One region of the Abyssicoccus albus genome, then DNA from elsewhere that is predicted to be linked to it. Evidence: predicted binding sites of a transcription regulator. Region 1 holds the regulator's gene; each other region holds the start of a gene.

Region 1 (11,621 bases):
TTACTTGGACTGGTACTTGGTAATACGATGAGTGATGCTTTAATCAAAAGTTCAAAAAAAACGCTTAAGTCTGAGATGATGGCAACGAACGAAATCATTATCCATAATAAAAATGATAAAGAAAAACTAAAAGAAAAACTTCAAACATTACATAGTGATCTAAACATGACTGTTCAAGTCATGAGTGGCAGTACAGTCATATATGAATCGTTATCTAAAGATAATATGAAAAAACATCAAAATACAATTAAGGAGTATGAAAAACGAGCTGAAGATAAACCGTATGACTATCATTATTACATTAGTGTAAAAGATAATATGCAACTTATGGCTTATAAAGGTGAACAAGATCAGATTATTACATTGTATAAACCGTTCACTACTCCTTTTGAATTTATGAAACAAATGTGGCTTTATTTATGTCTAATCTTAATCATTGTGCTACCGATTATATATATTTTCGTTCGATATATAAATAGAAGGTATGTGAAACCAATTAAAGAAGTATCTTCTGCAAGTAAGATGCTGAGTGAAGGGAATTATAAAGTGAGGGTTGCTGAAAGCAATGTTGTTGAGACAAATGAACTATACTCTACAATTAATGAACTTGCGAGAACACTTCAAACATTAAATAATGAACAAAAAATACAACGTAATCGATTAGAGACGACTTTGAGTAATATTCCATTAGCTATTTTGATGATTAACAAATATGATGAAGTTGTCATTGCGAACGATACGTACTTGAACTTATTTAATAAAGATCAAACGATCATAAAGAAAAGATATCAAGATGTTATTGACAATACACTCGTGATGAATATGGTAACGCAAGCAATGAACAATGAAGTGACCGTCTACCGGAATGTCCCGATTCAAATGGGCGTTTATACAAAACATTTTGAAATCACAGCGGTACCAGTATTAAGTCCAAACAAGAAAAAAATCCAAGGTGTTGTTCTCGTTGAACATGACATTACGCAACTTATCCATCTTGAACAAATGAGGCGAGATTTTGTTGCGAATGTCAGTCATGAACTTAAAACACCAATTACTTCTATCAAAGGTTTTACAGAAACATTACTCGATGGTGCCAAAGATGATCCATTGCTATTACAAGACTTTCTAACAATTATAGAAAAGGAAAGTCATCGTATACAAAGTTTAGTCGAAGAACTATTAGAATTATCCAAAATTGAACAATCATCCAATGTTGATCTAAGTCATGTTGATGTCGTAGATACGTTAGAGCAAGTCATTGAAATGTTATCACTGACTGCATTAGAAAAAAATATTAATATCGAACTCACATCACCATCTTCAATGACTGTGATTGCAGAAGCATCTAAATTGAAACAAGTATTTATCAATATTATTTCAAATGCAATCAATTATACTGAGGTTGATCCACAGGACAAAAATAAAGATATATATATTACTGTTGAACCATCTGAGGGTGATGTTTATATTCATATAAAGGATCATGGTATCGGTATTCCAGAAAGTGATCAAAGTCGTATTTTTGAACGGTTCTATCGAGTTGATAAAGCACGAAGTAGACAATCAGGAGGCACTGGTTTGGGCCTTGCGATTGTTAAGCACATTGTGGAAGTGTTTGGTGGAGAAATTACTTTTGTATCTAAGCCGAATGAAGGATCTACGTTTACAGTTAAATTATTAGGAGGTCAACAACATGTCGAATAAGTTATTATTAGTAGATGGTAACAGTCTTTTATTTAGATCATTTCATGGGATAGCGTTATTAACAAATTCTAAAGGAATGTATACGAATGCTATTTTTGGATTTACGCGTGTTTTAAACAAACTGATTGAAAAGCAGCAACCGACACATATACTGGTTGCATTTGATGCGGGTAAGACGACATTTAGACATAGTACATACGAAGCGTATAAAGGCGGTCGTTCAAAGACTCCTTCTGAATTAAAAGAACAATTTGTGCCAATGAGGAATTTGTTAGATGCGTATAAGATTAAATGGTATGAACTACCGAACTATGAAGCGGATGATATCATTGGGACTTTATCGTCTGAAGCAGACCGTCAAGGGATTGAGACGATCATTTTGACAGGCGATCGTGATTTAACTCAACTCGTGTCTGAACATGTCACTGTATTTTATACAACGAATAAAAAAGGACAAGACTTTGAGGAATATACGATTCCTTTCATGCAAGAGAAATATGAACTAACACCTAAACAAATTATTGATATGAAAGGACTCATGGGAGATAAAAGTGATAACATCCCAGGTGTCCCAAAAATAGGTGAAAAGACAGCGATTAAGCTTCTTAAAGAATATGAATCTGTTGAAAATTTGTATGAACACATCGATGAATTAAAACAGAGTAAGATGAAAGATAATTTAATAGAGTACAAAGAAGATGCATTAATGAGTAAAGCTCTTGCGACAATTGAAACAAATGCACCGATTGATGTATCGATTAAAGATGCGGTATGGGATAAAGATTTCGACCGTTCAGCATTGGTTGAAATGTATAAAACGTTAGAATTTAAATCATTGTTAAAGGATGAAACGTTTTCAACGAGTCCATTAACTGCAGCAGCTGAAGACAAAGGTTATGAAGATTCGTATAATACAAATGTCAATTCGTTAAATTTTGATAAATTAAAAGAAGATTCTCCATTATATATTTATATAGAACATATTGAAGATCGATATATTCACAAGTCACCTCTTGCAATTGCATTAAGCGATGGTGAACAAGTCGTAATTACAAAATTTGAGCATATTCGTCAGCATGATGAATTATGTTCACTATTAAAAGATGAATCCATTGAAAAGTATGTTTATGATGCGAAAAAAGTTTATGTGATGTTCGAACAACATGATGTTACGGTGAAAAATATTACGATGGATGCAATGCTCGGTGGTTTTTTACTTGACCCTTCTGTTAAAGTTGAAGGGATGTCTCAGCTACTACATCAATTACAGTTAGTCACAATACCGAGTGAGGATGAGTTTTACGGTAAAGGAAAATCTCGTACAGTGCCTGATCAGGACGTATTAAATCAATACATTTCGCAAAAAATAAATGCATTAATGGAATGTATCCCGACAGTCGTCGATAAACTCAATGAACAGCAACAATTAGAGTTATTAAAAGAGTTAGAACTTCCTTTATCGAAAGTTCTAGCTAGTATGGAAGTCCGTGGAATACATGTTGATGTCAATACGCTACATTCAATGCAATCTGAAATACAGCATAGAATTGATGATATTAAGGATGAAATATATAGTTTAGCTGGCGAGGAATTTAATATTAATTCAGTGAAAGAATTAGGCGTAATCTTATTTGAGAAATTAGAACTCCCAGTGATCAAAAAAACAAAGACTGGCTATTCAACAGCAGCTGATGTATTGACAAAATTAGAAGATAAGCACGACATTGTTAAACATATATTGAATTATCGAATATTATCTAAACTTCAATCGACATATGTTGAAGGTCTTCAAAACGAAATATATGAAGATGGTAAGATTCATACTCGATTTAATCAAACGTTAGCACAAACTGGACGGTTATCTAGTTTAGATCCTAACCTACAAAACATACCAATCCGATTAGAAGAAGGACGCTTAATTCGAAAAGCATTTAAGCCTTTTAATGACGATTATGTTCTTGTTGCCTTGGATTATTCACAAATTGAATTAAGGGTGCTGGCACATATTACACAAGATGAACATTTGATTGAAACATTTAATAATGGAGGAGATATTCACACTGAAACAGCACGAAAAGTATTTAATTTAGCGGATGATACAGAAGTGGATAGTAATTTAAGAAGGCAAGCAAAGGCTGTTAACTTTGGAATCGTATACGGTATTAGTGATTATGGTTTGAGTGAAAACTTAAACATTCCTAGAAAGCAAGCAAAAACATTCATCGATAATTATTTGAAAGTATATCCAAATATACAAAAGTATATGGATCAAGTGATTCTAGATGCGAAGCGCAATGGATATGTGGAAACATTATTAAATAGACGCCGTTATATTCCTGAAATTAACAGTCGAAATTTCCATCAGCGTAGCTTTGCAGAGCGAACTGCGATGAACACACCGATACAAGGAACTGCTGCAGACATTATTAAAATGGCAATGGTTAAATATGATGCACAAGATTTTGAAGACAGATATAGTGCGTACTTATTGTTACAAATACATGATGAACTTATATTCGAAGTGCATCGTGACGATGTTGAAGCGTTTTATCAAGATGTAAAGCAGCTCATGGAGAATGCCTATCCTTTAGATGTCCCTCTGCTTGTAGATGGTTCATACGGGGAATCATGGTATGACACGAAATAAAGGAGTTAAATAAATGCCAGAATTACCAGAAGTGCAACTCGTCGTCGATGATTTGAAAACGATCGAAGGGTATACGATTGAATCAATCTCATTATCAGATCGAATTAAATTGAGTCATCGTCAAGGGAAGATGGCAGTCGTTAAACATGAAAATCTTCAACAGTTTGAACAATCATTAATCGGACAAAAAATTAATACGATTGAGCGACGTGGAAAATATATTGTGATGCAACTGACGAACCCTATTAATGATAAAGTAGTTATTGCGCATTTAGGGATGAGTGGTCGTTTTGAAATAAATACAAATCGAGTATCATCAATTCCTCATACGCATACAACATTTGAATTAAATTATGAGACGAAAACAGTGTACTTACATTATATTGACCCGAGACGATTCGGTGAGTTAAGAGTGCTAGATCATATCAATGAGTTCAAACCATTTCAACAGATGGCACCAGAGCCGTTTGGCATTGAAGGGGAAGCGTATTTTATTGATCGATTTAAGCAATTTAAACTCAATCGATCAACGATTTCAATCAAGCAGTTTATAATGGATGCAGAAAATGTTGTCGGTTGTGGAAATATTTATGCAAATGAAGCATTGTTCATTTGCCGTATACATCCACTTCGAAAAGTACATGTGTTGACTGAACGTAAAATGCGTGAACTTTATAAAGAAATCGTAAAACTATTTATTAAAAGTATCGAACGAGGAGGCTCATCGATTCATAGTTATGTCCACATGGATGGTGAAATCGGTTCAATGCAAGATGAATTTTTAATTTATCAAAAAAAGTTATGTCCTATATGTCAGAAAAAAGTGACGTCACGTCGTATTAATCAGCGAAATTCATTTTATTGTACAAATTGTCAGAAGTAAGGAGAATGAGTATGTTAATAGGATTGACTGGTGGTATTGCTACAGGTAAATCAACAGCCGCTAAACTGTTTGAACAGCATGGAATACCCGTTGTAGATGCTGATGTTGTGAGTAGACAAATGGTAGAGAAAGGCTCAGAGGGTTTACGAAAAATTGTTAATCATTTTGGTAAAACAATTTTAAATGAAGATGGGACATTAAATAGAAAAAAACTAGGTGAATTGATTTTTAATGACTCCTCATTGAGACAACAATTAAATCATATACTTCATCCATTAATTCGAGAAGAGATGAATAGGCAGACAACGCATCTATTGAAGACGAATCAACACGTCATTCAAGATATTCCATTATTGTTTGAAAACAAACTAGAACAACATTTTGACCTAGTCATTGTTGTTTATATTGATCAACAAGAACAGATTAAACGATTACAGCAAAGAGATGATATCTCTTATGAGGCGGCCTTATCTAAAGTAAAGTCTCAAGCACCTATAGAAGATAAGAAAGCATTAGCAGGTATTGTATTAAAAAATCATGGAACGATTGATGCGCTTGAAGAACAAGTAAAAGAAACAATCCAAAATCATTTCTAAAACGAATCTAAAAAAATACTAGAAAACGCTTTCAGATAAAAATATTTATGTTATAATATATTAGAAATTATTGATATTGGGGGATATTTTTATGACGAAGATTGCGATTAATGGTTTAGGACGTATTGGTAGAATGGTGTTAAGAGCTGCTGCATTGAGAAATGAATTAGATATTGTAGCGATTAATGCGAGTTATCCAGTAGAGACGTTAGTACACTTAATTAAATATGACACAACGCATGGAAAGTTTGATGGAGAAGTGTCTGTTGAATCAGAGGATACAATTAATGTGAATGGCCAATCAATCAAAATCACAAACGATCGTGTACCAGCAAACTTACCTTGGAAGTCTATGGGTATTGATTTAGTTATTGAAGCAACTGGTAAATTTAATTATCCTGAGAAAGCACAAGGTCATATCGATGCGGGTGCGAAGAAAGTATTACTTACAGCGCCTGGTAAAGGTGGCGTTCATACGATTGTTATGGGTGTCAATGATGATCAATTAGACGTTAAAACACATGATGTAATTAGTAATGCAAGTTGTACGACAAACTGTTTAGCGCCTGTAGCAAAAGTATTAAATGATAAATTTGGTATAGAGAATGGTTTAATGACAACGGTACATGCATTTACGAATGATCAAAAAAATATCGACAATCCGCATAAAGATTTACGTAGAGCACGTTCATGTTCAGAAAGTATTATTCCAACATCTACAGGAGCGGCGAAAGCATTATCACTTGTTATCCCTGAATTAGAAGGTAAGTTACACGGAATGGCATTGCGTGTACCAACGACGAATGTATCGCTAGTAGATTTAGTTGTTGACTTGAAGAAAGATGTAACGGTTGAAGAAGTGAATAATGCATTTATTGAAGCAAGTAAAAATGAATTAAAAGGAATATTAGCAACATCAGATGAGCCATTAGTATCTAAAGATTTTAATACAAATCCAAATTCAGCAGTTATTGATACGTTAACGACAATGGTGATGGATGATAATAAAGTAAAAGTGCTTGCATGGTATGATAATGAGTGGGGTTATTCTAACCGTGTCGTTGATTTAGCATTAAAGATTGGGAAAGAGATTTAATTAATTTTTAAGAGATTCAATTAAATGATGTGATTTAAAATATAAATTCAAGAAGTGTAGATTGGAGTTTTCTAATCTACACTTCTTTCTCTTTTCACACGTTCATATTTTCTTTAATATACGAATTGATTATACTTTTGCTATAATGGGGATAATATAAAAGTTGTGTGGTGATCAAAATGAAATGTCCAGCCTGTAGTCATCAAAATATAAGAGTCATCGAAACAAGACAGTCAGATGATGGTACTGCGATTAGAAGACGACGTGAATGCGATAAATGTAAATATCGTTTCACATCTTTTGAGCGAATTGAAATGGCGCCGTTAATGGTAGTTAAGAAGAATGGAAATCGAGAGATGTTTAGCCAAGATAAGTTATTAAATGGATTGATTAGAGCGTGTGAAAAGCGTCCGATTGAGTATAATACATTACTCAATCTAACGAAGGAAGTAGAACAACAAATTCGCGAACGAAATGAACATGAGATTCCTTCCGAAGAAGTCGGAGAGATGGTGATGAAAAGATTGATGGATATTGATGATGTAGCTTATGTAAGATTTGCAAGTGTATATAAAGAATTTAAAGATATCAATCAATTGATTGATTCGATTTCTCAACTCATTCCAAATCCAAAAGAAGGACGATGAACTGATGCATTTTACTGAAATGAATCCACACGATGAATTCAATGTATCAATTTCATATTATCCATCAATCATGACACATGATATTTTACATGCATTGTATGTACCCATCGTTGGGTATGATTCTGTTGCACTGTATGAATATATGATGAGATTTCAATCTAGACCAAGTCAATTTCAAAACCATTATATCTTTATGAAAGAATTGAATATGCCGCTGAGAGTATTCGAACAAACACGGCATAAACTAGAAGCAATCGGTCTAATAAAGACATTTGTTAATACGATTGATGAATTGAACATTTTTGAATACGAATTAGTTAAACCGATGTCACCAAATGAATATTTTAATGATCCGATGATGAATGTATTTTTGTATAAAACGGTTGAGAAAGATCGTTACTTAGAATTAAGGCAACAATTTGTAAAATCACATACGATTCATTCTGATTTTAAAGAAGTGACTAAGCGCTATGAAGAAGTGTTTGACCATAAACTAAATCATCAAATGGATGAATCGGTGAATGATCCCTCGACTGTTCAGTTCGTTAAAGATAATGAATCTGGAGGGATACCGAGTGAACCGTCATTTGATTTTGAATTATTCCAAACCTTATTAAGAAATAATTATATAGACTTAGATTCATTTACGACAGAAACAAAGCAATTAATTGAGCAACTATCCAACTTGTATTCCATTAGTCCGAATCATATGAAAGGCATATTGTTGGATTCTTTAAATGGTGATAAATCAATTAATCACAAATTGTTAGCGCAACGCGCAAGAAATTTTTATCAAATTGAACATAATGGTCAGCTACCAAACATTAAGTTGAAAGATCAGCAACAAGATTTATCTAATCAAGCACACCAAATCGATGAACGAGCTCAAAATGAATCTCAATCATCTAAAGCTCAATGGTTTGAGTTGCAAGATAAAACACCACCCATTGAACGTTTCTATATGGTTAGTGGGGGGAAAGTGACAGAAGAAGATAAAAAGTTAATCGAACGGATTACTCAAGAAACCGAATTGCCATACGGTGTTGCCAATATATTAATCGAATATGTGTATCAATTAAAAGATAAGACGTTACCACAAAAATTTACGATTCAAATTGCAGCGCAGTGGGCTAGAGAAGGTTTGAAAAATGCCCAACAAGCAATGGATTATGCGAAGTCATATCAGCAAAGACAAAAGCAAAAACAATTTGATCAGCAAAATCGATTTAAAACAAAAGGTGTCACGCCAGAATGGTTAGAACGTGAGCGTCAACATAATCAACAGACAAAAGGTAATTTTTCATCGACTGACAATGGACATAAAAATGACCAATCAAGTGGTTCGTCAGAACATGAACAAGATGAAGAAACGAAACAAAGTATCGAAGCGTTCCAGAAGATTTTAAAACAATATAAAGAAGGAGGTAAAAAATGAGGTCGATTAATGATATCACCGGTAAAATACCTAACTTACAAGCTCAAGTTCAAAAAGTGAAAGAAGAAACATTCAACCATCCTGAAGTCATTCAATTGATTAAGGACAATCCTTCAATTCCAAATGAATTATGGGAACAAAATATACCGGTACTTCAAGAATATATCCATCAGTCCAAGCAATGTGAACGTTGTAATTGTCTTGATGAATGCATAAATTATACTAAAGGGATGGCGCCAGTCCTTCATTTAGAAGAACACGATATTACAATTTCATATAAACCTTGTGATAGCCAATTAGCAGCAAGAGAACAACAAAAACTATCAAGTTTAATTCAAAGTCATCATATTTCAAAAGATATTTTAAGTGCAAACTTTGACAGTCTTCAATTTAATTCAAAAAAGAAGGCAGCAATCGCAGCTAAAGCGGTTCAAATTGCGATGGGCTTAGAGCATGGTGAAACACCGAAAGGGTTATATATTCATGGCCCATTTGGAAGAGGGAAGTCATACATTCTTGGTGCAACTGCCAATGAATTAAAGTCCAAGCATATTCCATCTGTTCTCGTGTATTGGCCAGAATTCATTAGAGAACTTAAAGCAAGTATTAAAAAAGGGACGACCGAAGATAAAGTCCAAGCGATGAAAAACGCAAGAGTCTTGATGATTGATGATTTAGGCGCTGAAGACTTAAGTGAGTGGACTCGTGATGAGATACTCGGTGCAATTTTACATTATAGAATGATTAACGAAATGCCTACATTTATATCATCCAATTTAACAATTGATGAGTTAAGACAATACTTATCAACGGTGAAATCGAAAGTCGACACATTAAAAGCGGATCGGATTATAGAGAGAATATTGACATTAATGGAACCAGTCGAAATCGATGGTGATAATTTGCGCAATAAAAGTTTATGATGGTTACAATGGTTAGTGTGTTAATTATTTTAAATGGCATCCAAATCTATTGCATCATCAAATTTTCATGGTATACTTAATTTAATCGAATATACGGACAACTTTGACAATGGATTGTATAGATTATTGATAATCTAAGAGAGTAGCTATTTGCTGGGAATGCTATATATAATCGTGTGATTGACTACCGTATATCTATTATATATATGATGAATGAGATAATATGCAGAAAGTATATTAACTAGGGTGGTACCGCGAAGAACATTCGCCCCTTTTTGGGGAGAGTGTTCTTTTTTATTTATTATATAATTATATTAATGGAGGGATAACGATGAGTGAAATAAAAATTAAGTTCCCAGATGGTAACGAGAAGGTATTTGAACAAGGTGTTACAACTGAAGAGATTGCTGCATCTATTTCATCAAGTCTCAAAAAGCAAGCATTAGCAGGTAAGTTTAACGGGCAATTGGTTGATTTAACACGTCCGCTAAATCAAGATGGCGCGATTGAAATTATTACGAAGAAGAGTGACGAAGCGCTTGAAATTTTACGCCATTCTACAGCGCATTTAATGGCACAGGCGCTTAAACGTTTATATCCTGACGTATTATTCGGTGTTGGTCCAGCCATAGAAGAAGGATTCTATTACGATGTAGATACTGAATCGACAATCAATGATGAAGACTTAGCTAAGATAGAGAAAGAAATGAAGAAAATTATTTCTGAAAATCATAAGATTGAAAGACAAGTTCTTTCTGTTGATGAAGCTAAATCATTGTTTGAACATGATCCATATAAATTGGAATTAATTGATGCAATTGGTGATGAAGAAGAAGTGACTGTCTATCGCCAAGGTGAATTCGTTGACTTATGTCGTGGGATCCATGTGCCTTCAACGTCTAAGTTAAAGTCATTTAAGTTGCTTTCGGTGGCTGGAGCTTATTGGCGTGGTGATAGTAACAATAAGATGTTACAACGTATTTATGGTACTGCATTTTTCAATGACGATGATCTTAAAGCACACCTTCAATTGTTAGAAGAGCGTAAAGAACGTGATCACCGTAGAATCGGTAAAGATATGGATTTATTTACAAATTCACAATTAATCGGTTCAGGGTTGCCATTATGGCTTCCAAATGGCGCGACAATCCGTCGTGAAATAGAGCGTTATATCGTTGATAAAGAAATAAGCATGGGGTACGATCATGTGTATACACCAGTACTCGGTAGTCGTGGACTATATGAAACAAGTGGACATTGGGCACACTATTCGGATGATATCTTCCCACCAATGGAATTAGATAATGAAACATTTGTGCTAAGACCGATGAACTGTCCACACCACATGATGATTTATAAGAATAAGAGACATTCATATAGAGAATTACCGATTCGTATCGCAGAACTTGGTACAATGCATCGATATGAAGCAAGCGGTGCGGTTAGTGGATTGCAACGTGTTCGTGGAATGACGTTAAATGATGCTCATATCTTTGTAAGACCTGATCAAATTAAAGAAGAATTTATGAATACTGTTCAATTGGTCATTGATGTTTATAAGGATTTCAATATAACAGATTATAACTTCAGATTAAGTTATAGAGATCCATCTGATAAAGAGAAATATTTTGATGATGATGAAATGTGGGAAAAAGCACAACAAATGTTAAAAGATGCAGTCGATGAAATG
Region 2 (11,621 bases), on a different contig from region 1:
CTTTAATGTCCGACTTCTTATAATAGATTGGATGCGCTGTATGTGCATCCGTCGCGACAATGACTAAATCTTCTTCGGATTTTAAGAAAGTGTCCATGTCAAATGGTACGAGCTCGTTAGGAATGGTGTGGTAAATAAAATCCATACCTAGGAACTCTTGATTCTTTATATAATTACCAATCGACAAAAACCGCTTATCTCTAACATAATCTACATTGGCCGTCCGTGTTCGACCGGGTTGTCGTGAAATATAACTTGCCGCAACACTACATCCTGCACTGACACCAATATTATATTTGAAGTATAATGACTGCGTCATGAAATACTCTAATACGCCTGCAGTATACATACCACGAAGTCCACCGCCTTCGAGTACTAATGCTGTATTGTTAACCAACATATTCTCATCCCCCTCAACCTAATTATTCATCCAATGCCTCACAACTTGAGCGGCTTGTTTTTGTAGTATACTTACTGAATTAGACACGTAATTGACACCAGAAGTTGTATGACCGAGCACCATAAATTGATTTAATACTTCCCCATCCGGTTTGATAACACATTGACTACTCGGTTCTACATTAATTCCACCTAATGGATGATCATCGATAACACGTTGTTTATAAAGTTGATGAAGTATATGATCTTCATTTAATGATTCGATATTTAAAATTTGACCTGTAGCATTAATTAATCGATTCACCATTAAATCTTCCTGACTTGAATCAAAATGAATCTTAAACCCTTGTTCAGTCGACTCAATCTGTTCTACATCTTCATATGACTTGATTGAACCTTCTTCAATCTGTTCGATAATCCACGCCGCAACATGTGGCGGCATTGGAGATAGGTCTAATTTAAGTGCATCACCATATTCAGCTAAGAACTTCTTACGATCATCAATGGTCATATGTATCCATATAAAAGAAATAACAGGATTAACCGCTTTAATTAGTGATTGATAACGACCTACTTCATCTAAATGTTCTAAGTCATATTGCAACTCTTCAGTCACTTGACCTTGTTTTCTATGAACTAGTGATTTGTATGGAATTCCATTTAATTCACATTCCTCTATGAACCATTTGATTAGCACATTTAATGGGATTGTTTCATAGTCATCAACATAATTCTTTAAATCTTCCAAAATAAAATATTTCAAACTAACATCTTGCTCATAACCACGTACCGCTGGCATCTCACCACCACGACTCACGATGTGAATATGCTGATTATAACTATTAATAATTAAATACCTCATGATATCAATAGAAGCAAGACCAGAACCTAAGATACCAATATGTTCATCATCGTTAATATTGGTAATATTTTTATTCAATGGATATGGTAAATAATGATAGCCTGGTGTGCCTTGAAGTTCATAAGGATCATGCAACGGTAATGTTCCAATACATAAGAAAAGTGCATCAACGCGATAGATGGCATCGTTGACATTCAAATCAAAGGATCCATCATTATTACGTTCTATACTGTCAACACGTTGATACACTTCGGTAATACCATCACCGATATTGTCATATAACGCTTCGTATTGACTATATAAATATTCACCAAAAAACTTCCTAGGTAAATAATTTAATGATTGATATTGTGGATGATGTAAATTGACATAACTATCAAATGTCAGCGGTGTCGTATGTGCTTTGAAGTTCATATCTTTACGTTCCATATTTAACAATAATGTCTTATCATCATCTTCAAACGGTTCTCCTTTTGCAAAACGAGAAGGTTTATCAAAGATATAAATATCCATTTCTTTAAATAGAGGATAAGAAGCTAACTCATGAAGGACACTGACACCAGATAATCCGAAACCAACAATACCAACTTTCATACAATCACCACAATTCTATTAATTTATGTTTATTCATTTATTTTATTATGTACTTTTATTGCTATAACAAGTATAGACATATAAGAAATTTAATTTTTGTATTGGATATTATTATATGCAGTTATTAATTATATCAATTAATTTTTAAACTCTTTAATAATTTATTTACTTATATTCTATATCGAATAATTGACCATTCACCTTTTGATTTAGCAACTTTCTCAGCTCTTTCTCTGAACGCTTCATTAAATACAAGTTTCACATCAAAAGCACGTTGAGCTCGAACACAATCGGCTACAGTATTCACACTTAATGGTTTAACAACGTCAGTAGAAATATAGTAACCTGCATTTGAGTCAATTTCTTCAAATTGTTCTAGAGGCATTTCATAAATATAAATTTTCTTCTTCAACACTTCTTCTTTATAAGATTTAGGCACATCAATTTGATACGTATTTAATTTGCGGTTAATGACACAAACTCTTGGGCAATCTCTAGGTAACAAATAATTAGGTAAATGATCATCATCCACTGCCCATACAACCTCACGTTTTAATTCATCATGCATTCTCGGCTCAAATTGATCAATATCACTCTGCTCACTCACATGAAATAGTCTCATTGATGTATACCCCTCATTTTGTTTATATTCTATTAATTATATGTATATTATACCTTAATTACTTGTTTTTAAAACTTACAAAAAAGACAATATGGCATATTCGCTATATTGTCTTAACCTTATTTTAAATGCTATTCATTTAATAAATAATCACTATTGTTCTATCACTGGTCATCATTAGTAGTCTAAAACAATTTTAATTACCATTAAACATCCAATGAATACCATACTTATCTTTTACAGCACCAAACTCTCCACCCCAAAATTGAACGTCTAGTTCTGCAACAACGATCGAATTAGTATCGCCTGCTACTTTTTTGAATAATTGTTTCACCGCTTCGCTATTTTCTTTATCGGTCTTGTCATAAGACAACGATAGTTTCATTGCATCTGTAAATTCAGCATCATCACCAAATCGATCCGCAGCATAAAGCTTATGACCTAAAATTTCGAACTCCGCATGCATCGTACTGTTATCCGCATCACTTTGCTCAACACCAAAATGTTCTGCCTGTTCCGCTGATACAGGCATGCGGTTAATGTTTTTTGCTCCGAATAGACTTTCGTAATATTCTAAAGCTTCTTTCGTGTTTTCAAAAGTTAAATATGGAATTAATTGTGTCATTTAAATCCTTCTTTCTTTGTAATTATATTATTTACTTATACTTATTAATATACTCATTAAGATAGATTTAAACAAAATATAAATCTTAATAGTTTATATATGTAGATGTACTCATCTTTCAAGCTTCTAGTCTCTACTGACTTTTATAAGCCATATATTTCACACAAAATCATTCCATTGTTACACTTAAAATAACTAATCGATAAGGAGTGTTCATATGAATATATTAATCGTAGGTGCAAATGGACAAGTTGCGAAACAACTTGTTCATAAAATGAAGGACGAAGGTAAGCATAATCCAATCGCTATGGTTAGACGTGAAGACCAGATAGAACAATTTAACTCAATCGGAGTTGAGACGAGATTGATTGATTTAATGGACAACCAACAAACCATTGAAGATGGTTTGAACAATATCGATTCAATCGTATTCTCGGCTGGTTCTGGTGGTCATACTGGTGCGGATCAAACCATGTTTATTGATTTAGATGGTGCGGTTAAAGTAATAGAAGCTGCTAAATCAAAAAATATTAAGCGATTCATTATGGTTTCATCATTTGATACAACACGTAAGGCGATAGAAGAAGCCCCTGAATCGTTCAGACCGTATGTCATTGCAAAGCACTATGCGGATATTTGGTTAAGAGGATCAGGACTAGACTATACAATTGTTCATCCTGGTAAACTTGAAAACACACCGAGTACTGGTAAAGTAAACTTAGCCGAACAGGTTGAATTAGGTTCTATTTCAAGAGAAGCAGTTGCAGATGTGTTGTTACAAGTAATTAACAACGATAATACCATCGGTAAGGAATTTCAAATTATAGACGGTGATGAGGATATTATAGAAGCGGTTCAAAACTATTAATTTGTTATAATAGAAAGATGTTTGGACATTACAAGATAAATATTCTATTTATTTTTAACTAGATAAGAAAATACTATTTAGTGACTTCGATTCTTTTTCTGCAATCAGAATAAATCGTAAATACTCTGAATACCACAGGAAAATCAATCAAAATCAGCCTCGTATTCAGAGTAAATCGTAAATACTCTGAATACCACAGGAAAATCAATCAAAATCAACCTCGTATTCAGAGAAAATCACAAATACTCTGATTACGACAAGAAATACAAAGAGTCTAGGCATAAGTAATTCATTTTTTATAACTCTTTTTTGAGCTTATTGAACTACTTTTATCCTAGACTCTTTTAAAATTTTATTCCCCTTGATATTCGTGTTCATTGTTGTAAGGCCAGATATGTCTATTAATACTTTCTTTAAACAGTTTGAGTACTTCTGCATCATCAATTGGCTTAAACAACATGTCTCTCCCATGTCTATCAATTTTTATATTCGGTTTTGCATACGTACCTGCCGCAATATTATCTTGATTGAATGTAGCTTTATACACTTTACCATTATCAGCAAATACATATTTCTCCATTTCAGTTTCTGGTTTCACTTCATTACCATATGCTTCAGCAGTTGAAAGATTAGAAATTGGATCTTGAGTTAAGTCGACTACCCCATCATTCGGTGTATAAGCAGTAAAGTAAAATAAAGCATGAATATCATATCCATCATACCCTGGTGAATCTTGAGTTGCTATCATAATTTCACCATCACTAGACTTAATGTATGTGTCACCACCACCATGATTCCCAAAGAAAAAGGTCCTACTTGTAATCATCTTATCATTGCCAATGACTTTCGGAATGTAACCCATTGTTTTAAATTCATCCTTTATTTGTTGACCAATACTTGAATCCATATTACTATAATTCAATGCAAATTCACTTGCATCTAATGTTGTTGAATTTACTGTTAGAAACATTGTACTATTTATTGGTACCTTTTCCATTCTTATTTTTTCACCATCAAAATTCATCACTAACATTTCATTTTGAAGAGGATTTTCATGAAAATATAAAACTTTACCCGTTTGATCAGTAGTATTACTAATAATTCTGTGGAATGGATCGCCATACTTTTCACGAATTTCTTTTTCGCCATATTCATCGTTATGGATATCCGCTATTCCAACTTTAGCAACTTCACCTTTTTTCTCATCAGGTAAAACTACCAATTCATTAAACTCAAATGTTGGTCCAATACCAATTAGACCTCCACGTCTACTTGTCACTTCATACTTATTCTCTATTTCACTCATAGGAAGTCCATTTTTAAATTTGCCAAACCCTTCAGTGTTAACATCTAACGCTGATTTGATAAAGTTTTCATCCATTATATCTATTGAACCATCTTCAGATATCCAACTCACATCTCCACTTAACGAGTTACTATTATTAGATGTATCTTCTTCTGACTCTTCAGTTACTTCATCCTCAGAACCTTCATTATCTTCAACTGCTGCTATTTCTTCAGTAGAATTTTCCTGTTCATCACCTTCTGCTTTCTTAGCTTTTGACTCTTCTGTTGTTTCTTCTTCATTAGAATTCTCTTGTGATGATTGTTCATTCTCATTCACTTCTTTATCTTCAACTACTTCTGTTGAATTTTCGTTATTATCTTCTGATGAACTTTGACATGCTGACAGTAACAAACAACTAGTAATAGAAACTATGTATATTTTTTTCATTATTTACCTCCCTATTGATATACATTTATTTTAACATTCGACAAATAACAATTGTTTAATTTTTTGTAAATTTTTAACTCATATATATATATATATATATATATATATATAAATTTATATGATAAAGCTAAATGTTTGTAAAAAAATTCACAAAAGAGACACCAATATAAAGGTTAAACGATTGTATATACCGAGTAACTATTATAAAATATAAGTGGATTAAATATAAATTCAAAGGAGAGTTGTTCATGCATAAAGAACACTTAGAAATCGCAAAAAATGGTAAAGGATTTATCGCTGCATTAGACCAATCAGGTGGTTCAACACCTAAAGCATTGAAATCTTATGGTGTAGACGAAAGTGAATACTCAAATGAACAAGAAATGTTCGATTTAGTTCACGAAATGCGTTCACGTATTATTACATCACCAGCATTCACTTCAGATAAAGTCGTTGGTGCTATTCTTTTCGAACGTACTATGGATTCAAAAATCGACGGTAAATACACTGCTGATTATTTATCAGATATTGGTGTTGTACCGTACTTAAAAGTAGACAAAGGGTTAGCTGATCTTGAAAATGGTGTTCAACTGATGAATCCTATGCCTGAATTAGATGCATTATTAGACCGCGCTGTTGAGCGTAACATCTTTGGTACTAAAATGCGTTCTAACATTATGGAATTAAATGAAGAAGGTATTAAAGAAGTTGTTAAGCAACAATTTGAAGTCGGTAAACAAATCATTGCTAAAGGCTTAGTTCCAATTATCGAGCCAGAAGTAAATATCGACGCAAAAGATAAAGAACAAATTGAAGAAGTACTTAAAAATGAAATCTTAAAAGAATTAGATCAATTATCAGAAGAACAACCAGTAATGTTAAAATTAACGATCCCTACTAAACCTAATGCATACAAAGAATTAGTAGATCACCCACGTGTAGTTCGTGTAGTTGCTTTATCTGGTGGATACTCTAGAGAAGATGCTAATGAAAAACTTGCTCAAAACGAAGGTGTCATTGCAAGCTTCTCACGTGCATTAATCAATGATTTACGTAAATCTCAATCTGATGAAGAATTTAACAAAAACTTACAAGATACAATCGATTCTATCTACGATGCATCTGTAAATAAAAAATAATTTTCTCTCATAAACAAGTGATGCGACAGCCTTTTGGCTTGCATCGCTTGTATTATTTTAAAATATTTGTTGTTTTTACTAGACAAAGGTCATCTATCAGTGTACAATTGGTTTATAAGATCAATAACTACAAAGAACAACTAATTCACATATTACAAAAAGTAATCGTGTTCGTGTAATTGTTCGGTACTTTTTGTAATATGTGAATTTTTTTAGTATTTAGTAAGGCAAGGTTTTATAATAATTTATATGGAGGTCATTATATTATGACACAACAAGGTACAGTAAAATGGTTTAACGCAGACAAAGGTTTTGGATTCATCGAAGTTGAAGGTGGAGACGATGTATTCGCTCACTTCTCAGCAATTCAAGGTGAAGGTTACAAAACTTTAGAAGAAGGACAAGCTGTTGAATTCGAAATCGAAGAAGGCCAACGTGGACCTCAAGCAGCTAACATCGTTAAATTATAATATAATTTAAATGAAACCTTAAAAAAGGCACTGACTTAGTCAGTGCCTTTTTTGTTTTGCCTATTTATTGTTGGTTTGATAAATAATGTATTCTCTGATTATGCGACCCTCTAAATTTCAAAGACAAATCTTTTAAATAATTAACAAATGGTCCATCTACTAATACGTCAATTTGATCTAATACATCCTTTAAATCAGGATCTCGTTCGATATACTCTCTCATATAACCAGACCACATCCAAATATCTTTTTCCTGACCAAATTCTTTTCTTACTCTTTTTATAAGGGGATTTACAATAATTAAGTTTTGTAATGGCTCCCCTCCTAAGATTGATACCCCTTGAATATAAGGTTTCCTTAAATAATTAATTATCTCATCAAGTACTAATTCATCGAACTGACGTCCTTTATTAAAACCCCAAATGCTTGCATTAAAGCAATCTTTGCAATGAAAAGTACATCCTGATACATATACGCTCACTCTAATCCCTTCCCCATCCGTATATACTTCAGGCATCACTCTGGCGATATACCCTTGTCCATCATACTTAGACATCACTTATTCTCCATATGCTTCACACGATTTGATATTTCTTTATGTCGCCCATTTACCATAGGACGCTTTAATGGATTACCTAGATAACCACATGTTCTTTTGACGACATCTGTCGTGTCAGGATTCGTATTATTGCAGTTGGGACATTTAAAACCTTTCTCAGTCGGTGTAAAGTCACCTTCAAATTCACATTCATAGCAATGATCTATCGGTGTATTTGTCCCTAAATATCCTATTTTGTCGTAAGCATAATCCCACACTGTCTCTAGCGCTTTTGGATTATGTTTTAAGGTTGGATATTCCGCATAATGAATAAATCCACCTGTAGAATATTTAGCAAACCTTTTTTCGAAGTCCAATTTTTCAAAAGGTGATACTTTCTTTCTAACATCGTAGTGAAAGGAGTTTGTGTAATATTCTTTATCCGTCACATGTTCTATATACCCAAATCGTTCCATGTCAAGTTTTGCAAAACGATCTGTTAAAGATTCGCTCGGTGTACCATACACGCTAAATTGTACATTGTATTCATTAGATAGGTTCAACGCATATTGATGTATATGTTTTAAGATGTTTTCAACGTGATCAATTGCTTCGTCATCTGCCTCCCATTGGGGATGATACAACAACGTTCCAACTTCATATAGTCCAATATAACCTATGCTAATAGTTGAGCGCTTATTGTAAAATAATGCCTCAACCTCTTTATTATCTTTAAATTTTTTACCGAAAGCACCATGTTCATATAAGATGGGTGCATTCTTGATCTCAACCTCTTTTAATCGCTCTATTCGGTAAAGACATGCATCTTTAATGATATCTAATTTTGCATCCAATATATTCATAAATACATCAAGATCACCTTTTGATTCAATCGCAATTCTCGGTAAATTGAGTGTCACTACACCCATATTAAATCGCCCATTATTGATATATTCGCCATGTTCCTCATACGCATTTAAGAAGCTCCGGCACCCCATTGGCACTTTGAAGTCACCGATCATTTCAGACAATGCCTTATAGTTCAATACATCAGGATACATCCGTTTGATACTGCATTGTAAAGCCAATTGCTTCACATTATAGTTTGGATCATTAGGTTTTAAATTAACACCTTCTTTTAAACTAAAAACAAGTTTTGGAAAAATTGCAGTTGTTCCATCTCTCCCAAGTCCTTTAATACGAGTATTTAATATCGCGCGTTGGATTAATACACTATATTGATCAGTCCCTAATCCAAAGCCAAATGTGACGAACGGTGTTTGTCCATTCGATGTATACAGAGTATTCACTTCATATTCGAGAGATTGGATTGCGTCATTAATATCTTTCTCTACGTTTTGTTTTATATATTCATCTCGTCGTGCTTCAGCAATAAATTGATTTGCAACGATTCTATGTTTCTCTTCATTTAATTGTGCATATGTACTTAATACCTCATCGATTCGATCGACCGAGCAACCACCATATTGACTACTTGCGACATTAGCAATAATTTGTGAAATTTGTGCTGCTGCCGTTTGAATCGATTTAGGAGGCTCTACTACTGCATTTCCTATTTGAAATCCATGCTTTAGCATGCCTTCGATATCAATTAAACAACAATTTGTCATCGGCATATACGGATGATAATCTAGATCATGGAAATGAATATCACCATTCAAATGAGCTTTTCTAACATGCTCAGGTAACATCTCTAATCCAATATGCTTTGCAACCGTTCCTGCTGTTAAATCACGTAATGTATTAAACACATTAGCGTCTTTATTCGCATTTTCATTAACTATCGATTCTTCCCTTTGGACAAGTTGTTGCAATTTATCTTCTAATTGATGATGCATAGAATATACCCCATTCCTTTATATAGTGTTTACAATTTAAATTTAACACTATATATAGCGTTTTCAAGTGTATTACTAAAGCTTTAATAAATCGTCACATCAGAATAATTATTTTAAAAAAGACAAAACCATACATATCAATATACTTTTATGCTTTTTATAATATATTTATTATGAACCTTATTTTATAATCGTGATATTTATCACAACTGAATATCAAATAACACGATACAATGACATTATTCAATAAATTATTTCATACTACCAATAAAGTTGTAAAATAAATATATGATTAAATAAAGGATGATGACGATGCAATTCAATATGAACTACGATGAAAATCCATTTATTGTAATATGGGAGTTAACACGTGCTTGTGAATTAAAATGTTTACACTGTCGTGCAGAAGCTCAATTTAGAAGAGATCCGAGAGAACTATCATTCGAGCAAGGTAAAGCTTTAATTGATGATATTAAAACAATGGGTAATGCGATGTTAGTCTTTACGGGTGGCGATCCTTTGATGAGACCTGATGTCTTTGATATAGCCAAATATGCCATAGACAAAGGTGTACGTGTTTCAATGACGCCATCAGCAACACCTAATGTGACAAAAGAAGCAATGCAAACTGCTAAAGATATCGGCTTATCACGTTGGGCATTCAGCTTAGACGGTCCTACTGCTGAAATTCACGATCATTTCAGAGGAACGAGTGGATCATTTGACCTGACAATGAATGCTATTAACTACTTAAATGAACTTGAGATGCCATTACAAATTAACACGGTTGTATCTAACTACAATTTAGACACACTCGATGAAATGGCTGCACTCGTGAAAGAGCTGAATTGTGTATTGTGGAGTGTCTTCTTCTTAGTACCAACTGGACGTGGTCAAACGAAAGATATGATTAGTCCCGCAGAGCATGAAAGAGTCTTCAGATGGTTGTATCAATTGTCGAAAGAAGTAGACTTCGATATTAAAACAACCGCTGCACAACATTTTCGTCGAGTTGTCATTCAGTCTAAACAACGTGAACATAAAAAAGAAGGTCATGATGAAGTTCCAATCCAATACCAACAAGCATTAATGAATGGTACAACTGGAACAATTGATGGTTTAGGCAGAGCGCCTAAAGGTGTGAATGACGGGAATGGATTTATCTTCGTCTCACATACTGGTGATGTCTATCCAAGTGGATTGTTGCCTGTCAAAGTCGGCAGTGTAAAAGAAGAGAAACTATCTGAAATATATCGTAACTCACCAATTCTAAAAGACTTAAGAAATCCAGATAAATATAAAGGTAAATGTGGAGTATGTGAGTTTAGAAATGTATGCGGAGGATCTAGATCAAGAGCTTACGCAATGACGGGTGATTACATGGAAAGCGAACCATATTGCGTCTATATTCCAGAAGTGTTAAGAAAGAAAAAGAAGAAAAGAATTTCATGAAATAAAACAGCGCGTAAACAATTTTACGCGCTGTTTTAATTCTATAAATGAAGATAAATAATTACATCATTCCAGGCATGCCCATGCCGCCCATTCCTGCGCCAGCATCTTGACTATTTTCTTCAGGAATATCTGCTACAACCGCTTCTGTTGTTAAGAACATTGATGCAATACTTCCTGCATTTTGTAATGCAGAACGTGTTACTTTCGTTGGATCAACAATACCTGATTTAATCATATTGACCCATTCACCTGTTGCTGCATTATATCCAACACCAACATCTTCTGACTTCAAGCGTTCTACAATTACGCTTCCTTCAAGTCCAGCATTCTCAACTATTTGACGAATTGGTGCTTCTAAAGCTTTCAGCACAATGTGTTGACCTGTCGCTTCATCACCTTCTAATTGTAATGATTCAACTTCTTTATATACATTGATTAATGCTGTTCCTCCACCT
Region 3 (11,621 bases), 310 kb from region 1:
CGGAACAGATTTATTCTCTGATCAACATAAAGAAATGGTAATTATGAGAAATGGTGAAGTCATTACAGATCAATATCAAATTATTGGTAATGAAGTTTTTGATCGAGAAACAAATGAAAAAATCGAAGAAACCGAAAAGACCAAAGCAATAAAAAAACAAGCAGAAATTGAACTTGAATTATCAGATAAATTAATTTATGGTGATTTATTTAGATTTTATGATCAAAATGGATTTGAAAAAGTAGATACAAGTCAATATATGTATTCACCAAATGAATATTAACATTAAAGTTAAAGCTAGCATATACTATATGCTAGCTTTTTTAGATGTTACACTTAACGATTGCTATTTAAATAGTGTATAATAATATAATGAAAATTGTCGGTAGGTGTCTTATATGTTGGAACAAACATTAAAAAAATATTTCGGTTATGATCAATTTAGAGCGGGTCAGCAATCAATTATCCATGATTTAATACAAGAAAGAAAAGCACTTGGCATATTGCCTACTGGTGGAGGTAAGTCAGTCTGTTATCAAGTGCCTGCATTGCATTTTGAAGGAATTACTCTTGTTATATCTCCATTGATTAGTTTAATGAAAGATCAAGTCGATGCTTTGGTTGCAGCGGGTATTCAAGCTAGATATATGAATAGTTCAATGTCTAGACAAGCAATTCGTGATGTTGAACAAGAGTTATTGCGTGGTGAAATAAAATTACTATACGTTGCACCTGAACGATTTAATAATGAATATTTTATTAACATATTAAAGAAGGCCAATATCGAAATGATTGCTTTCGACGAAGCGCACTGTATTTCTCAATGGGGTCACGATTTTAGGCCGTCTTATAGAGAATCTATCGATATTATAAAAAAATTGTTTCCATCGAGTAGGTACATTGCTTTAACAGCTACTGCTACGAATGAAGTAAAGACAGATATCTTAAATTTATTAAATATTCCACCACATTGTACAACAATTAATTCTATTGAGCGGCCTAATTTAACGCTCAAAGTTAATCCAACGTATCAACGTCAAAAGTTTATCGTTGAATATATTAAAAATCATTCTAAATCACCTGGAATTATTTATGTATCGACTAGAAAAAATGTTGAATCCTTATCAGAATATTTATCTTCTCAGGGGATAGACTGCTTAGCTTATCATGGTGGTATGAGTAATAATGATAGAATTGAGCAACAACGAGCCTTTATGTATGATGAAAAACGTGTCATTGTTGCTACAAATGCATTTGGAATGGGAATAGATAAGTCGAATATTCGCTTTATTATCCATTATAATATGCCAGGTGATATAGAATCATACTATCAAGAAGTTGGTCGTGCAGGTCGTGATGGTCAACCAAGTGAATGTATTTTGCTATATTCTGAGAAAGATATAGACTTACAACAATTCTTTATTGACCAGTCGAACGGAAGTGAAGATTACATTCAAAAGCAACGTGACAAATTGAATGAAATGATTCGGTATAAAAGAACAAAGCAATGTTTAGAAGCATTTATTATTCATTACTTCAATCCGAATCAACGGTTAAATGAATGTGGGCGATGTAGTAATTGTAAATCTAATGATAAAACCTATGATATGACAATAGAGGCACAAAAAATTGTCAGTGCACTGTATAGAATAAAAGATGATATTGCATCAGAGTTGTTTATTCAAATGTTACGTGGTGAAGAGAATCAAGAAATACTGAGCCGTGAGTTAAACAACATTAGAACATATGGTATACTGAAAGAGTATAAAACTAAAGAAGTAAGGCATTTGTTAGATGAATTAGTTTATAAAGGATATATTTATTTAACTGATGAAGGATTGCGATGCCATGAAAGTATAAAATCAATTCTTTTTGATGGAAAGAAAGTTTACACCTATCCATTCAAAGTAAAAGTGAAAGAGATAGTTGATATTTCAACACATAAAGACATTGATCAAGTGCTATTGGATAGGCTCTATAATATTCGAAAAAAATTAAGTGCTAAACATAATGTTGCACCGATTATGATATTTCAAGATCATATTATTAAAGAATTTTCTAAGAAAATGCCAACGTCCAAAAAAGAAATGATGAACATTTCAGGTATTGGCAACTACAAATTAAAACATTATTGTCCATTGTTTATCGATGAGATTAAATCATATTTAGCCCAATAAAAGGAGAGATATTATGAGAAAGAGCATTGCAATTGATATGGATGAAGTTCTAGCGAATACTGCACAAGGTTTATTGGATAAATATAACAACAGATTAGGTTCAAACCATACGATTGAGGATTTAGGGAATCAAAAGCTAAGCAATGCATATGAAGAAGATATTGATATCATCAAAGAAATTATATTTGATCGAGGATTTTTTGGTGAGTTAGAAGTCATTGATGATGCGATAGAAGTTGTCGAACATTTGACGAAAGATTACGATGTGTATATTGCAACCGCTGCAATGGATGTCCCTACATCATTTGATGCAAAATTTGCATGGTTAAAAAAATACTTCCCATTTTTAGATGAACAGAATTTTATTTTTTGCGGATATAAAGGTGTTGTTGGAACAGATTACTTAATCGACGATAATCCTAAGCAGTTAAAAGCATTTAAAGGAACATCGATTATGTTTACAGCACATCATAATTTAGAACATGATGAATTTATTCGTGTGAATTCTTGGCTTGAAGTAAAAGAATATTTTGACCAACAGTTATAGTTTAAAGAAAACGAGCTCTGAAAGTAATTTCAGAGCTCGTTTTGCATATTACTATAAAAGAATAATTAATCTTAGTGAACGCCACGCATTGCTTTTTTGATTATTGGTACTAAAACAATAAGTAGAACAGCTAAACCGATTGCTACAAGTCCCATATAACCAAAGTATGATGCTGGATCTACTGCGCCATAAATTTGAACGAGTTGTGCGTTCAACCCTTGTGCAGCTGCGTTTGATAAGAACCATACACTCAACATTTGAGTTGTAAATGCTTGTGGTGCCATACGAGTTGTTGTTGATAATCCTATAGGTGAAATACATAACTCTCCTAAAACGATTAAGAAGAAGCTTAATACTAACCATAATGGGTTAATTAATTGTTCACCACTCATAATTGGATAAACCATCGCGATATATCCTAATCCCGCAAAGATCAATGCAATTGCAAATTTTAACGGTGTTGATGGATTGAATTTTCCTAATTTAACCCATAACATCGAAAAGACAGGGGCAAAGATTACGATAAACATAGGATTCAATGATTGGAAGAATGCAGCTGGGATTACGTAATCAATACCAAGTAATGGTTTAAGATCTAATTGTGTTTTTTGATCAGCAAACTCAGCTAATACAGTTGCCCCTTGCTCTTGAATCGCCCAAAATATTACCGCAGCAATAAATAACGGGATATAAGCTAATAATCTTGATTTCTCATCAGATGATGTTTTTGGATGTGTATACATATATGTTAAGTATATAGCCGGTATACCTAGACCAAAGAATGTCATAATCCAAGTAATACCTTCTAAGTTCAACATACCGAATAATTTAAAAATGAATAAAATAATTGCAATTAAAATTGCGATACCCGTTGCGATTAAAGTGACTTTTTTGCCTTCGCCTTTAGATAACGGGTTTGGAACATTTAGTCCTGTAAAACCTAATGTGTTCTTTTGAGTCATTACAAACCAAATTAAACCGAAGAACATACCAACCGCGGCTGCAGCAAACCCTGCGTGGAAGCCAAATGAACTATGTAATTGTCCTACAATAAATGGTGAAATCCATGCACCTAAGTTTACAGACATATAGAAGATCGTGAATCCAGCATCGATTCTTGAATCTTCTTTTTCATATAATTCATTTACATTCGTTGACATACTTGGTTTAAGCAAACCTGACCCGATAATTATTAAAGCAAGTGCAATCAGTAACATCGTAAAGTTACCCGGAATACTCATTAAAATGTGACCGAACATAATGAGAAGGGCACCATAAATTATTGCTTTTCTTGCACCGATTAAACGATCAGCGAACCAACCTCCAATAATAGTACTCATCATAACTAAAGCACCATATAACGTTACGATGATCATCGCATCTGTTTCTTTAAGACCAAATCCACCTTTAGATGTTGCATAGTATAAATAATAAAGTAAGATGGCTTTCATACCATAGTAACTAAAACGTTCCCAGAATTCAGTGATGAATAATGTTAATAATCCTTTAGGATGACCGAAGAATCCTTTACGGGGAACACTTTCAATTATTTCATGGTCTGTATACTCACGACGAGCCATACAAGCACACTCCTTCAAAAAGACATTTTGCTTTATTTGTTGAATTATCAAACAATTAAAACAGTGATAATAGAATACTATAACAATGCATGAAGTACAATATTATATCAATAATTTCTATAATTCTGATTTGCTAGAAAAATAATAATATTTATCATTCATGTAAAGGCTTTCTTGGTCTTTGTTTCATAAACATATAGAAACTAGCACTAAATACGATGATATATCCAACAATGCTATAAGCATCTGGAATTGTTTTGAATATTATAATTGAAAATAATGCACTGAATAACACGGTTGAATAAAAGAATATAGAAATTTGTTTTGCTTCTGCAAATTGATACGCAAGTGTAATCCCGAACTGTCCAATACTTGCCATTAAACCTGCAGTAATTAAGAGCACTAATTGTTTCGTTGACATCGGATGGAAATTAACTATAACAAATGGAAGTAAAACAATCGTTGAAAACATCGAGAAATAAAACACAACCGTATAAAACTTCTCCAAAGGCCCTAATACTCTAAGGATTGTATAAGCACTTGCTGCACTGATTGCACCTAATAAAGCAATCAATGAAGGAACCACTTCAAGAGAAAGTTCAGGTTTGATAATAAAGAGTGTTCCGATGAAAGCAATGATGATACTTATCATTTGGAACTTACGAATACGTTCATTTAAAAAGATCGAACATAAAATAATCGTGAAAAATGGACTTAATTTATTTAACATTTCGGCATCACTCAGTACAAGATGGTCAAGACTATAGAAAAATAGTAATACACCAATGACACCGAACACACTTCGTGCAATTAATAATTTTTGATTTTGGCGATGTCCGAACATCGGTACACGATTGTATAAGACAAATCCAAAGGCTACAATCATCGAAATGAAATTACGGAAAAATGCTTTTTGCATCGTCGGTAAATCACCACTCATTTTGATACATAAACCCATAATACTAAAACCTAATGAAGCAATGAGTAAACAAATAATACCTTTCGTTACGTTAGACAAAATAAAAACCTCCGAAGTATTGTAATGATATATAGTAAAAAATTTATTTCGTATTAAATTGAAAATACATGGTTAGATGATTTTCTTTTGAGCTTAGTAAATGATAACATATTATTCGATACATAAAATTAAAATTAATTATTACATTACATAGCACATCTTTAGTATGAATCATAGTTTTTTGTTTTATCAGATTTAGTTGTTATCATAAATATAATTAAATGTTATAATACTTTTAAAGCTTATATAGTGTTTGCCATTCAAACAAAACACAATATATAGTGTTAGGAAGTGTCGCAATGCAAATTGTGTATTATTCATTAACAGGAAATGTTCGTCGTTTTATTCAACGAACAGATGCAATTCATACGATTGAATTGACAGAAGAAACGAACGAATTAGAGATGTATGAGCCTTTTATTTTAGTCACTGGAACGATTGGTTTCGGAGAGGTGCCTGAAGTGGTTGATACATTTTTAAATTATGGAGAGAATAGTACCTTTTTAAAAGGTGTCGTAGGGAGTGGCAATAGAAATTGGGGACAAAACTTTGCGAAAGCTTCAAAGACATTGAGTGGTAAGTATAATGTTCCGTTACTACATACTTTTGAATTGCATGGCAATGATAAAGATATAGAAATATTTAATCAAAAGGTGGCTAATTTAGTATGACTTTAACTGGTAAGAAACAATATAAACATATCGAATTGAACAATGAAGTCACTCAACGTGGTGAGAATGGATTTTATAAATTAGAAAAAGACCAAGAAGCACTCCAAGAATATATGAAAGAAGTCGATGATTTAACGATACACTTTGATAACCCAATCACACGTTTAAGATATATGGTTGATGAAGATTTTTACTATGATTTATTCGCTGAATACTCAGAAGATGATTTGATTGAAATTATTGAATATAGTGAGTCATTACCATTTGAATTTAAGAGCTATATGGCAGCAAGTAAATTCTTTAAAGACTATGCTTTAAGAACGAATGATAAACAAAACTACTTAGAAAGCTACACAGAGCATGTAGTGATTGTAAGTTTATATTTAGCAAAAGGTGATGTCGAAAAGTGTAAAGAGTATATTCTTTCGATGATTGAACAACGTTACCAACCAGCAACTCCGACTTTTTTAAATGCAGGTCGTGCGCGTCGTGGTGAGATGGTGAGCTGCTTCTTATTAGAAGTGGATGATAGCTTAAATTCGATTAACTATATCGACTCTACAGCGAAACAATTAAGTAAAATTGGTGGCGGTGTCGCGATTAACTTATCAAAGTTAAGAGCACGTGGTGAAGCGATTAAGGGAATCAAAGGTGTCGCGAAAGGTGTTTTACCCGTTGCTAAAAGTTTAGAAGGTGGATTTAGCTACGCTGACCAACTAGGTCAAAGACCTGGAGCTGGTGCTGTGTATTTAAATATATTCCATTATGATGTGCCTGAATTTTTAGATACAAAGAAAGTGAATGCTGATGAAGATATTAGACTTGCAACAATTTCAACAGGATTAATCATTCCTTCTAAATTTTTAGAACTTGCTAAAGAAGGGAAAGACTTCTTTATGTTTGCACCTCATACAATTGAACGTGAATATGGGGTTCAATTGGATGATATTGAAATGGACGAATGGTATGACAAATTTGTCGAAAACGAGAACATCATGAAGAAATCATACGATGCTCGTGAAATGTTAAATAAAATAGCACAAACACAATTACAATCAGGTTATCCTTACATTATGTTTAAAGATAACGCGAATGCTAATCATGCATTAAGTAACATTGGACAAGTGAAAATGAGTAATTTATGTACTGAGATTTTCCAACTTCAAGAGACTTCAACGATTAATGATTATGGAACAGATGATGTCATTCGTCGTGATATTTCGTGCAACTTAGGATCATTAAATATCGTCAACGTGATGGAAAGTGGTAAGATTCGTGAAAGTATTCATTCTGGTATCGATGCACTTACAGTAGTGAGTAATAGTACTGCAATTAAAAATGCGCCAGGTGTTCGTAAAGCAAACGATGAATTGCATTCTGTTGGATTAGGCGCGATGAATTTACACGGTTATCTTGCTAAGAATAAATTAAATTATGAATCAGAAGAAGCACGTGACTTTGCAAATGTATTCTTTATGATGCTAAATTATTATTCTATTGAGAAATCAATGATGATTGCAAAAGAACGCCAAGAAACATTTAAAGACTTTGACAAGAGTGACTATGCAACAGGTAAATATTTCGAACGATATATTAAAAATGAGGTTAAGCCTCAGTTCGATAAAGTGAAAACGTTATTCGAATGGATCGATATTCCAACAAGTGAAGACTGGAAAGCATTATCTGAGCAAGTGCAACAACACGGGCTTTACCATGCGTATCGTTTAGCGATTGCACCAACGCAAAGTATTTCATACGTACAAAATGCGACGAGCTCGGTGATGCCAATTGTTGATCAAATCGAAAGAAGAACATATGGGAATGCTGAAACATTCTATCCAATGCCGTTCTTATCACCAGAGACAATGTGGTATTACAAATCAGCCTTTACGGTAAATCAAATGAGATTAATCGATATGATTTCTGTCATTCAAGAGCATATTGACCAAGGTATTTCGACAATATTATATGTAAACTCTGAAATCTCAACACGTGAACTTGCAAGATTATATGTATATGCACATCATAAAGGGTTGAAATCACTGTACTATACTCGAAACAAACTATTAAGCGTTGAAGAATGTACAAGCTGTTCAGTTTAATCTAATTAAAGCGGGGAATGTCAAACATGGAAGCAGTAAATTGGAATACTCAAGAAGATACAACAAACGTCTTTTGGCGCCAAAATATTTCACAAATGTGGGTTGAATCAGAATTCAAAGTATCAAAGGACTTAGCAAGTTGGTCAACGTTAACTGGTGCCGAGAAAGATACGTACAAGAAAGTGCTCGCTGGATTAACAGGATTAGATACTCACCAAGCAGATGATGGTATGCCACTCATCATGTTACACACTGATGATTTACGAAAAAAAGCAGTGTATTCATTTATGGGCATGATGGAGCAAATCCACGCAAAAAGTTACTCGCATATATTTACGACATTATTATCAACACAAGAGACTAATGAATTGTTAGAAGAGTGGGTTCCTAATGAAAAACATTTAACATATAAAGCAGATAAAATTATTGCTAAATATCATAAACTATGGGGAAAAGAAGCATCATTATATGATCAGTATATGGCCCGTGTAGCGAGTGTGTTTTTAGAGTCATTCTTATTCTATTCTGGATTTTACTACCCGTTATATTTAGCTGGAAAAGGAAAAATGACTACATCAGGAGAAATTATTCGTAAGATATTGCTCGATGAAAGTATACACGGTGTTTTTACAGGTCTTGATGCTCAAACAATTCGAAAAAAACTTACAGATGAAGAGCGTGAACAAGCAGATCGTGAAATGTATACATTACTTGAAGCGCTGTATGAAAATGAAGCCTCATATACACAAATGCTTTATGATCCATTGAACTTAACACAAGATGTGTTAAACTATGTTAAATATAACGGCAATAAAGCATTATCAAATTTAGGATTTGACGCATACTTTGAAGAACATGGATTTAATCCAATCATTGAAAATGCATTAAACACAAGTACGAAAAACCATGATTTCTTTAGTGTTAAAGGTGACGGATATGTATTAGCTTTAAATGTAGAAGCATTAACAGATGAAGATTTTGAATTTTAAACTCCCACTCGTGGGAGTTTTTTTGTATTATAAAAATGTACAAATCCATTAAAGGAGTGCATTGACATAAGACAAGTGAATAACGACTTAAAGCAACTAAATGCGATTGTTGGAAGATATCAAATGGAAGACTCACTCATTGACGAACATGCTCGTTTACTTAAAGGATTTGAGGGAGAATTGCAGTTTGACCTTTGGTTAGCCAATGAACGTTTTTTAAAGTTGAACGATGTCTATTTAAAAATTGAAAACTCTACGATTCAATTAGATTCAGTATTATTTATCGATGATAAAATCATCGCCGTCGATATCAAAAACTATTCTTCAAAGTATCGTGTTATCGATAATCATTGGTCGAATGATTATCGCACAATTCCAAACCCTTTGGAATCTATCACTAGACAACATTTTTTACTATCTAAACTTTTCCCTAAACAACAAATTGTTATGATGATGGTATTTATCAATCCTAAGTTTTCGATAGACAAAGCGTTTCATAATAAAAATATTTATATGCATTATGACCGACTAAGGTTATTGAATGATCTAAAAAATTATGGCCATTCGAATTCTAAGAGTTTAAAGCATCTAAATCATATGAAAAGGTTTATCACTGATGGATCAATATTTATGAAGAATTATGATTTTAGTGATAAACAAATAAAATCTGGCATATTATGTTCGTGTCGTAAAGAAATCTCTAGTTGCATACAGCCATCATGTAAATACACAGTATGTAAGTATTGTAATACAAAGCACAATACAAAAGAGCTTATACGCAATAACATCATTGAGTGGATTACAATTCATAAAAGACCAATTACTTATAAAGAAGCGTGTATATGGTGTGAAGGAGTATCTGGGTCTACTATAGAAAGAGTATTAAAAAAATATTTTGTAAGAACCGGAACTAATAGAAAGTATTTATATGATCTGGAAAATAATCATCAAGTTTTGAAGTAAATGAAGGAAACCTGACGATAAAAAGGTTAATAATCATCAGGTTTTAAAGTAAATGAAGGAAACCTGACGATAAAAAGGTTAATAATCATCAGGTTTTGAAGTAAATGAAGAAAACCTGACGATAAAAAGGCGAATAATCATCAGGTTTTGAAGTAAATGAAGAAAACCTGACGATAAAAATGCGAATAATCGTCAGGTTTGAATTAAGTGAAGAAAATCTTATGATATAAAATTTTATCCACTGAATTAATAGAACTTTTTAAATTACACCTTCTGCTTATTACTCCACAAGATAGTATGAAGTTGAGGTAATATATGGACGTTTAAAAATCGTTCATCATTCATGACCGATTCGATTAACCATTCATACCTAGATAATAAATAATCACGATGATTTTCTACAGATTCATTTAAAAATGGATTTCCTACTTGTATATAAAATGGAATATCGGGATAACGTTTATGATAGATCAATGCATCCTCAATATCATCTTCATCAAAAACGACAACTTTCAAAGAACGTCTTTTCACTGCTTTTGTCGAGTTAATAAACTGATCGAGTTGTTCTAAGCTTTGATTCATTCCACTAGATCTAGGTTTCGGGCTGATGGTTAAATCATCGACTTCATTCAACCATGAATGAAAGACTGTACCTTGAGTTTCAACAGCAATTTCTATATGTTGAATTTTTAATAGACGAACAAGCGAATCTAGAGACTTGATCAATGCTGGGTTCCCTCCAGATATTGTAACGTGATTAAAATTATTTGGAGCGAGCTTGTTTAACTCATTATATACTTCTTCAGCTGTCATTCGTTGAATCAAATGTTTTTGGCTACCATCCCATGTGAAACTTGAATCACACCAACTACATCTAAAGTCACACCCTGCTGTTCTAACAAACATCGTCTTTTTACCAATCACAGCGCCTTCTCCTTGGATTGTCGGACCAAAAATTTCGAGTACTGGAATCATGATTGATGCTCCTTTGGACGATAAATAGCATAGCTTGAATCAGTTTCTTGTACAAAGACTTGAAGTAATTTAGGATTGTTTTGCTGTCTTGTTAAATAGTGTTGGCCTTTCAAATAAATTTGGTATGCTACTTGTTCTGTTGAAGGTTCAACAGTATTGAATTCAGGGAGCTCATTAATTAGTTGATGGTCTAACCAATCGTGTATTTCTTTTTTTAATAAAGAAAAATTGACTAGAAAGCCTAATTCATCAAGTGAATCCCCACCAATCGTTAATTGAATATTATAGTTGTGACCATGAATTCTTGCACACTTACCAGCTTCTTTATGATCAATATAATGTGCACTTGATACAGTAAACTGTTTATTTAATTCGAATGAATAATTATGATCAATAGGAATGTACATCATTACTTCCTCCCAACTTCATTTAAATAAGCTTCTAATCCGTCGGCTCTTAATTTACAAGATGGACAAACACCACAACCATCACCTACGATACCATTGTAACAAGTTAATGTGCGATATCGAATATAGTCTAATTGACCAAGCTCGTCTGCAAGTTGCCACGTTTCTTTTTTGTTCAATGTCATTAACGGT

What was found. The regulator NrdR, encoded in region 1, represses ribonucleotide reductase genes. The targets are predictions, from matches to a motif close to AACACNATATATNGTGTT.
Region 2: a site for NrdR is predicted at 9,756-9,773, ahead of nrdD (anaerobic ribonucleoside-triphosphate reductase). Genes of this name have one in related genera too.
Region 3: a site for NrdR is predicted at 5,591-5,608, ahead of nrdI (class Ib ribonucleoside-diphosphate reductase assembly flavoprotein NrdI). Genes of this name have one in related genera too.

The regions. Positions count from the first base shown of each region.
Region 1 covers NZ_RKRK01000002.1:356,386-368,006, forward strand. Annotated here, with positions in the region: gene pnpS (two-component system histidine kinase PnpS) at 1-1,704, shown strand, start outside; gene polA (DNA polymerase I) at 1,694-4,351, shown strand; gene mutM (bifunctional DNA-formamidopyrimidine glycosylase/DNA-(apurinic or apyrimidinic site) lyase) at 4,365-5,234, shown strand; gene coaE (dephospho-CoA kinase) at 5,240-5,830, shown strand; gene EDD62_RS01795 (glyceraldehyde-3-phosphate dehydrogenase) at 5,922-6,926, shown strand; gene nrdR (transcriptional regulator NrdR) at 7,106-7,573, shown strand; gene EDD62_RS01805 (replication initiation and membrane attachment family protein) at 7,578-9,008, shown strand; gene dnaI (primosomal protein DnaI) at 9,005-9,931, shown strand; gene thrS (threonine--tRNA ligase) at 10,263-11,621, shown strand, end outside.
Region 2 covers NZ_RKRK01000004.1:99,097-110,717, forward strand. Annotated here, with positions in the region: gene EDD62_RS07585 (patatin-like phospholipase family protein) at 1-400, opposite strand, end outside; gene EDD62_RS07590 (FAD/NAD(P)-binding protein) at 419-1,855, opposite strand; gene EDD62_RS07595 (DUF6886 family protein) at 2,025-2,477, opposite strand; gene EDD62_RS07600 (VOC family protein) at 2,674-3,102, opposite strand; gene EDD62_RS07605 (SDR family oxidoreductase) at 3,320-3,970, shown strand; gene EDD62_RS07610 (hypothetical protein) at 4,323-5,705, opposite strand; gene EDD62_RS07615 (fructose bisphosphate aldolase) at 5,954-6,844, shown strand; gene EDD62_RS07620 (cold-shock protein) at 7,111-7,314, shown strand; gene nrdG (anaerobic ribonucleoside-triphosphate reductase activating protein) at 7,379-7,870, opposite strand; gene nrdD (anaerobic ribonucleoside-triphosphate reductase) at 7,870-9,711, opposite strand; gene EDD62_RS07635 (TIGR04053 family radical SAM/SPASM domain-containing protein) at 10,024-11,163, shown strand; gene groL (chaperonin GroEL) at 11,225-11,621, opposite strand, start outside.
Region 3 covers NZ_RKRK01000002.1:50,167-61,787, forward strand. Annotated here, with positions in the region: gene EDD62_RS00280 (LTA synthase family protein) at 1-283, shown strand, start outside; gene recQ (DNA helicase RecQ) at 399-2,177, shown strand; gene EDD62_RS00290 (5' nucleotidase, NT5C type) at 2,188-2,724, shown strand; gene EDD62_RS00295 (peptide MFS transporter) at 2,796-4,304, opposite strand; gene EDD62_RS00300 (DMT family transporter) at 4,459-5,322, opposite strand; gene nrdI (class Ib ribonucleoside-diphosphate reductase assembly flavoprotein NrdI) at 5,622-5,993, shown strand; gene nrdE (class 1b ribonucleoside-diphosphate reductase subunit alpha) at 5,990-8,095, shown strand; gene nrdF (class 1b ribonucleoside-diphosphate reductase subunit beta) at 8,122-9,084, shown strand; gene EDD62_RS00320 (nuclease-related domain-containing protein) at 9,160-10,047, shown strand; gene queE (7-carboxy-7-deazaguanine synthase QueE) at 10,312-11,022, opposite strand; gene EDD62_RS00330 (6-pyruvoyl trahydropterin synthase family protein) at 11,019-11,429, opposite strand; gene queC (7-cyano-7-deazaguanine synthase QueC) at 11,432-11,621, opposite strand, start outside.